DNA from 2 places in the Clostridium sp. JNZ X4-2 genome. Region 1 is predicted to be linked to the other one. Evidence: a T-box and tRNA genes for the amino acid it is inferred to sense, from the RefSeq annotation. Region 1 holds a T-box; the other holds one or more tRNA genes.
The links. The T-box of region 1 lies ahead of asnS (asparagine--tRNA ligase). A T-box ahead of a tRNA ligase gene usually reads a tRNA of that ligase, here a tRNA-Asn.

Region 1 (3,425 bases):
ATAAGTACATAAATAATAAAACTCCTACAATTTTATGAAAAATTATAGAAGTTTTATTATTTTAAAATTATCAAATTATAAACTATATTATTTTTTAGTTATAGCAGTTTTTACTGTTACACCGCTTATTTTGCCCAGTTTTCCAGTCATGGAACTTATTTCATCAGAGCTGCCATCCACTATTGTGGAGATAATGGAAACATTTCTTTCTCTATAGGGAATGCCCAGTCTTCCGACTATGATACTTGCAAAAGAATGAAGTATATCATTCACTATTGAGGCATTTTCAAGATTTTCTACTACTATAGCAACCACGCCAATTCTTTTATCCATAGAAGTCCCTCCTTAAATTAAATATTTATATGCATATTAAAATTCAGCAGAACCAGTTGTCCTAGGGAATGGAATGACGTCTCTTATATTCGACATTCCAGTCATATACATGAGTATTCTTTCAAATCCCAAGCCAAAACCTGAATGTTTCGTTTCACCATATTTTCTAAGTTCTAAATACCACCAGTAATCTTTTTTATTAAGGCCAAGCTCCTCTATTCTTCTTTCAAGCACATCATATCTTTCTTCTCTCTGACTTCCTCCAACTATTTCACCTACCCCTGGTACTAATAAATCAGCGGCAGCTACTGTCCTGCCATCTTCATTTTCCCTCATGTAGAAAGCTTTTATCTTTTTTGGATAATCAGTGACAAATATAGGTTTCTTAAATACTTTTTCAGTTAAGTACCTTTCGTGCTCTGTCTGAAGATCAATTCCCCATTCCACGGCATACTGGAACTTCTGTCCGCTTTTTTTGAGAATATCTACAGCTTCAGTATAGGTTATTCTTCCAAAGCTTGAGTTAGCTACGTTATTTAGTCTATCAAACAGGGTTTTATCTATGAAGGAATTAAAGAAAGACATCTCCTCAGGACAATTTTCCAGTACATAATGTATTATATATTTTACCAAGTCTTCGGCTACATCCATATAATCCTTTAGTTCGGCGAAGGCCATTTCTGGTTCTATCATCCAGAATTCAGCGGCATGTCTTGCTGTATTTGAGTCCTCAGCTCTAAATGTAGGACCGAAAGTATATACATTTCTAAAGGCTAGAGCCATGGTTTCAGCAGACAGCTGACCGCTTACAGTTAAATTTGTTTCTTTACCGAAGAAATCCTTGGAGAAATCTACAGTACCATCATCTTTTTTTGGTATGTTATTTAAATCCAGTGCAGTTACTTTAAACATTTCACCTGCACCTTCACAGTCACTGCCTGTTATTATGGGAGTATTTGCATATACGAAATTTCTTTCCTGAAAAAATTTATGAACGGCATAAGCTGCAACAGAGCGCACTCTAAATACTGCAGAGAAAGTATTGCTTCTAGGCCTTAAATGGGATATAGTTCTTAAGTATTCGAGAGTATGCCTTTTCTTTTGCAGCGGATAATCCGAGGCTGAATTACCTTCTAGTACTATTTTATTAGCTCTGAGTTCAAAAGGCTGTTTTGCATCTGGGGTAAGAACCAATACACCTTCTACGGAAAGTGATGAGCTAATGGCCAATTTTGATATTTGTTTAAAGTTTTCAAGTGTGTCGTCAAAGACTATTTGAATATTTTTAAAAAATGATCCATCATTTAATTCTATAAAACCAAATGATTTGGAATCTCTTATAGTCCTAATCCAGCCTGAAATTTGAATTTTTTTATCTGTAAATTTTTTAGTTTCTCTATAGAGAGATTTTACTAATGTGGTTTCCATAATTTCCTCCTCCATAAGTATGTTGTATTTTTAAATTGTTAATAAAAAAGTCTCTCATCCTCAAAGGGACGAAAGACTTTATGTTCGCGGTACCACCCAATTTGTCATTAAACATGACCAACTTCAAGATAAAAAATGTACTTCATTATCTTTCACATTAAGGTGTTGAATACCTCTAAGCCTACTTTCCCAAAGAATTTCGGTTAGAAACTCCGAGATGTTCTTCAATATAGATTCATATTGGACTTTCACCATGACCAATTCGCTTTAAATAGTTTCTATATTTACTCTTCTCTTCATAGCTTTATAAATTTAAATGATTTTATCTATGCAAAATTATGAATCTTCATTTTAAAATTATAATGTTTATAAGATATATTGTCAATAATTATAAAATATAAAATTTTAAATGATTCAAAAAGATCTGTATTTAGATCAATTTCTCACCTCAAATTCATCTATAAAGGTATAATAGTTTGGTCTAGTAATGGAAGTAAGCTTTACATATCGGACATTTATAGGTTTATCTAAAGTCAGGTATATTGGATACTTTGAACCATGTCTGTCTGAAAAAGGTATGGAAGGTATTCTTAAAAGCCCTACCGGAGTAAAATTTATCCCATTTTCAGATACGGCAATGGAAGCTCTTTCAGGAAGTTCAGCCCAAGGTATGGGGTCTCTAAGGTAGCTTACCATAAATTGCTGTACTGATTTTATTTCACCCAAATCTATATCTATATCTATAGGATCATTATACCATCCTACAAAAGCCTTGTCTTTTACTGAATTTACAGAGGAGTATTTACCATCCGTAAGTTTGGTAAGGCTTATGTCATTATATTTTTCATGAGGTAAGGGTATAATGGAGTACCTGCAATTTTTAGAAACTAAATGGGGCAATTTATTGATGGCATCTACTTTAACTGCTGCTGAATTTGATGGTTTTGAAACATTACCGGAAAACCCCAGGGACTTTACTGTATAAGTATGGGATTTTATATTTTCTTTTAGTAGAGGTGTGTCTGTAATGGTTTTGGAGAAATCTTTAGGGTTGCCGCCGTATTTCCTCTGAACCATGATTCTTGAAATTAAAATATTATCCCTGTATATTTCATAGCCGCATAGGTTATCCGTATGTTTGGGAGATGACCAGGTTATCTTGAATTTATTTTTTTCTATGACTGCCACAGTTAGATTCTGAGGGCTGTCCAGTCTTTTATAAGGCAGCTTTCCCTTTTTTACATAATATGAGTATGCCTCATTAAATCCGCTGTCTATATTATCAGGACTGTAATAATGACTATAGGAGAAGCTTATTATATTGTCTACACAAGGACTTTCTAATGTAAGCTGTTTTAAAAATCGATTTAAAGGTGCACTGGAATTATTTACATAGTCAAAACTTTCGGCATTTGCCCAAAATAACATACCGGATTTTTTATTTACAGCTTTTCTCAAGGAAGTATACCAGGAATTCACTTCATCCAGGTTCAATCTTCCGCTGCCTACACAGTCCTGGGGACAAAATATATCCCCACTTTTAAAATTGGTTTTTGAAAATAAATACTGCCAGTCAGCAGAATACTCTTTTGAAGTACCGGCAGATGAATTCATAAATGGAGATAATAAAACAGGCAGATGTTCTCCCTTTGAATCAAGATAAT
Region 2 (3,425 bases), 860 kb from region 1:
ATTTATGTGTGCCCGTACCGCAAACCGACACAGGTAGGTGAGGAGAGAATCCTAAGACCATCGGAAGAATTGTTGTTAAGGAACTCGGCAAATTGACTCCGTAACTTAGGGAGAAGGAGTGCCTCGAAAGAGGCCGCAGAGAAAAGGCTCAAGCAACTGTTTATCAAAAACACAGGTTTCTGCTAAAGCGAAAGCTGAAGTATAGGAGCTGACGCCTGCCCGGTGCTGGAAGGTTAAGGGGAATACTAAGCAGCAATGCGAAGGTAAGAACTTAAGCCCCAGTAAACGGCGGCCGTAACTATAACGGTCCTAAGGTAGCGAAATTCCTTGTCGGGTAAGTTCCGACCCGCACGAATGGCGTAATGATTTGAGCACTGTCTCGACAACAAATCCGGCGAAATTGAAATGCAAGTGAAGATGCTTGCTACCCGCGATTGGACGGAAAGACCCCGTAGAGCTTTACTGTAGCTTATCACTGAATTTCGGTATTGTCTGTACAGGATAGGTGGGAGACATGGAAGGAGTGGCGTCAGCCATTTTGGAGTCGATGTTGGGATACCACCCTGACAGTACTGGAATTCTAACCGGGTGCCATGAAACTGGCAACGGGACAATGTTAGGTGGGCAGTTTGACTGGGGCGGTCGCCTCCAAAAGAGTAACGGAGGCGTACAAAGGTTTCCTCAGAAGGGTTGGAAATTCTTCGGAGAGTGCAAAGGCATAAGGGAGCCTGACTGCGACACATACAGGTGGAGCAGGGACGAAAGTCGGTCTTAGTGATCCGGTGGTACCTCGTGGGAGGGCCATCGCTCAACGGATAAAAGCTACCTCGGGGATAACAGGCTGATCTCCCCCAAGAGTTCACATCGACGGGGAGGTTTGGCACCTCGATGTCGGCTCGTCGCATCCTGGGGCTGAAGTAGGTCCCAAGGGTTGGGCTGTTCGCCCATTAAAGCGGCACGCGAGCTGGGTTCAGAACGTCGTGAGACAGTTCGGTCCCTATCCGTCGCGGGCGCAGGAAATTTGAGAGGAGCTGTCCTTAGTACGAGAGGACCGGGATGGACTGACCTCTGGTGAACCAGTTGTTCCGCCAGGAGCACAGCTGGGTAGCTAAGTCGGGAAGGGATAAACACTGAAAGCATCTAAGTGTGAAGCCCCCCTCAAGACAAGATTTCCCACAGCGAAAGCTGGTAAGACCCCTTGAAGAACACAAGGTGATAGGTCAGAGGTGTAAGCGTGGCAACATGTTAAGCTGACTGATACTAATAGGTCGAGGGCTTGACCAAAACAAAATGAATAAATATTTACTGTGCAATTTTCAGAGGACAACACATATCAAAGTTAAAATAAGATGATATTAGTATGAATCAATTTATTTTGATAAAGTTATATGATAAATAAATTGGTAGTGACGAGCAAGATGAGGAAGAATATGAACGAGGAGTGGAGTTTACTAATGTAAATGAACACCGCAGTGAATGTTTTGACGAAATATTGCGAAGTTAATAGCAATTTATGATAATAATATCTGGTGGCAATAACGTGAAGGCAACACCCCTTACCATTTCGAACAGGAAGGTTAAGCTTCACAGTGCCCATGGTACTGCAGGGGAGGCCCTGTGGGAGAGCAGGTCGCCGCCAGGTAAAATTGTTCCGTGGTAGCTCAATGGTTGAGCATTCGGCTGTTAACCGAAGGGTTGGAGGTTCGAGCCCTCTCCACGGAGCCATTTTTTATTTTTTGAGATATTAATCTGCAGCCCATATAAAATTTTGGGCTGCTTTTTTATTAGCCCCTTAGGTTTGTTTATAGGATAAAACCACTACAGTGCTTACAATACATATTCCGCCTATAACATCAGATGCAGCAAAAGGTATATTTAACCACATTATAGATACAATAGTGGCGGATAAAGGTTCAACACAGGACAGTAAACTTGTTTCTGATGCTTTTATGTATTTTGTACTTGCCGAATACCAATAAAAAGATAAGAGAGTTCCAAATACAATTATAAAGAGTATACCCAGTATTGAGTTGAAATTATATTGGCCTTTGATTTTCCAGACAGGATGTACAAAAGAAAAAGCTAGTCCACCTAAAAGCATCCCCCATCCAATTACAATATCACATCCCCATTTTTTAATTATATAAAAAGGCTGAAGTACATAAAATGCTGCAGCAAAAGCTGATAAGATTCCCCAGAATAAAGCTGAGTTAGAAATAGCCAGAGAATGAATATTACCTTTGGTGACAATAAAAAATGTACCCAGTAAAGCCAGTATAATTGACAAGAATTCTCTTGAACTTGGCAATTTTTTAGAATGAATTACAAGATAAAGTACAATTATTACAGGATTTAAATACTGAAGTATAGTTGCTGTAGCTGCATTTCCATATTTAATGCAGACGAAATACCCATATTGTGTTCCTATTAAACCAAATGTGCTAAATAATATAATATGTCTTCGACCGTATTTGGATTTCCATATATCAAATATTTTTTTACCTTTTTTAAAATATATCAGTATTAAAAAAATAATTCCAGATGATAAAAGCCGGATATCTGTAAGCCATTCAGGACTTATATTTTTATATTGAAAAAGATATTGGGCTATTGGACCGGATATACCCCATAACATTGAAGATATAACTACCAGCAATATCCCTTTGGTTCTGGAATGAAATTTTAGTATAAGTTTGTCATTCATATGTATTCCTCTCAATGTAATATAGACTATTCTTTAGCTATCTTGTTTCCATCACTTGTAAGCAGGATGGATCCATCTACATCAGTTCTATAAATTTGTATGCCTTTCTTTTTAAGCTTATTTATTGTTTTTTTAGTTGGATGTCCATATTTATTATTTTTACCACAGCTTATTACAGCTGCCTTAGGATTGACTTTATTTAAAAACTCATCTGAAGTAGAACTTGAACTTCCATGATGTCCAACTTTTAATACATCTGCTGAAAGATCATAATTTTTATCTATCATCTCTCTTTCGCTTTTATTTTCAGCATCTCCTGTAAATAAAAATTTAGTAGTTCCATAAGTAATTTTTAGAACTACGGAATAATTATTGGTATCTTCATAGTCCGTGTTATTAGGGGCCAACACCTCAGCTGTGGTGTTCTTTCCCAAGTTTAATTCAGTAGCACTAGGAGTTGGAACGTTTATTTTCATATTTTTTCTTTTTAATGCAGTTATCATGCTCTCAAAGGTTCTGGTATTAGATGTTTTCTTTGGAGCGTAAAATTTATTTATATTATATTTTTTTATTACTGAACTCATGCCGCCTATGTGGTCCTCATCCGGGTGAGTTGCAATTACATAATCCAGTTTTTTTATTCCTTGTCCAGATAAATAGGACAGTAACTTATCTTTACTATCATTTGGCCCTGCATCTATTAGAAGGTTTTTCCCATTGA

Region 2: it has a tRNA-Asn gene. The T-box ahead of asnS (asparagine--tRNA ligase) is inferred to sense a tRNA for this amino acid. The anticodon was not compared.

What each region holds. Positions count from the first base shown of each region.
Region 1 covers NZ_CM142685.1:3,485,356-3,488,780, reverse strand. Annotated here, with positions in the region: gene ACYUJ6_RS16815 (TM1266 family iron-only hydrogenase system putative regulator) at 88-333, opposite strand; gene asnS (asparagine--tRNA ligase) at 370-1,761, opposite strand; T-box leader at 1,823-2,070, opposite strand; gene ACYUJ6_RS16805 (DUF4434 domain-containing protein) at 2,197-3,425, opposite strand, start outside.
Region 2 covers NZ_CM142685.1:784,881-788,305, forward strand. Annotated here, with positions in the region: rRNA gene ACYUJ6_RS03690 (23S ribosomal RNA) at 1-1,284, shown strand, start outside; rRNA gene rrf (5S ribosomal RNA) at 1,526-1,642, shown strand; tRNA gene ACYUJ6_RS03700 (tRNA-Asn) at 1,651-1,725, shown strand; gene ACYUJ6_RS03705 (DMT family transporter) at 1,793-2,704, opposite strand; gene ACYUJ6_RS03710 (ComEC/Rec2 family competence protein) at 2,731-3,425, opposite strand, start outside.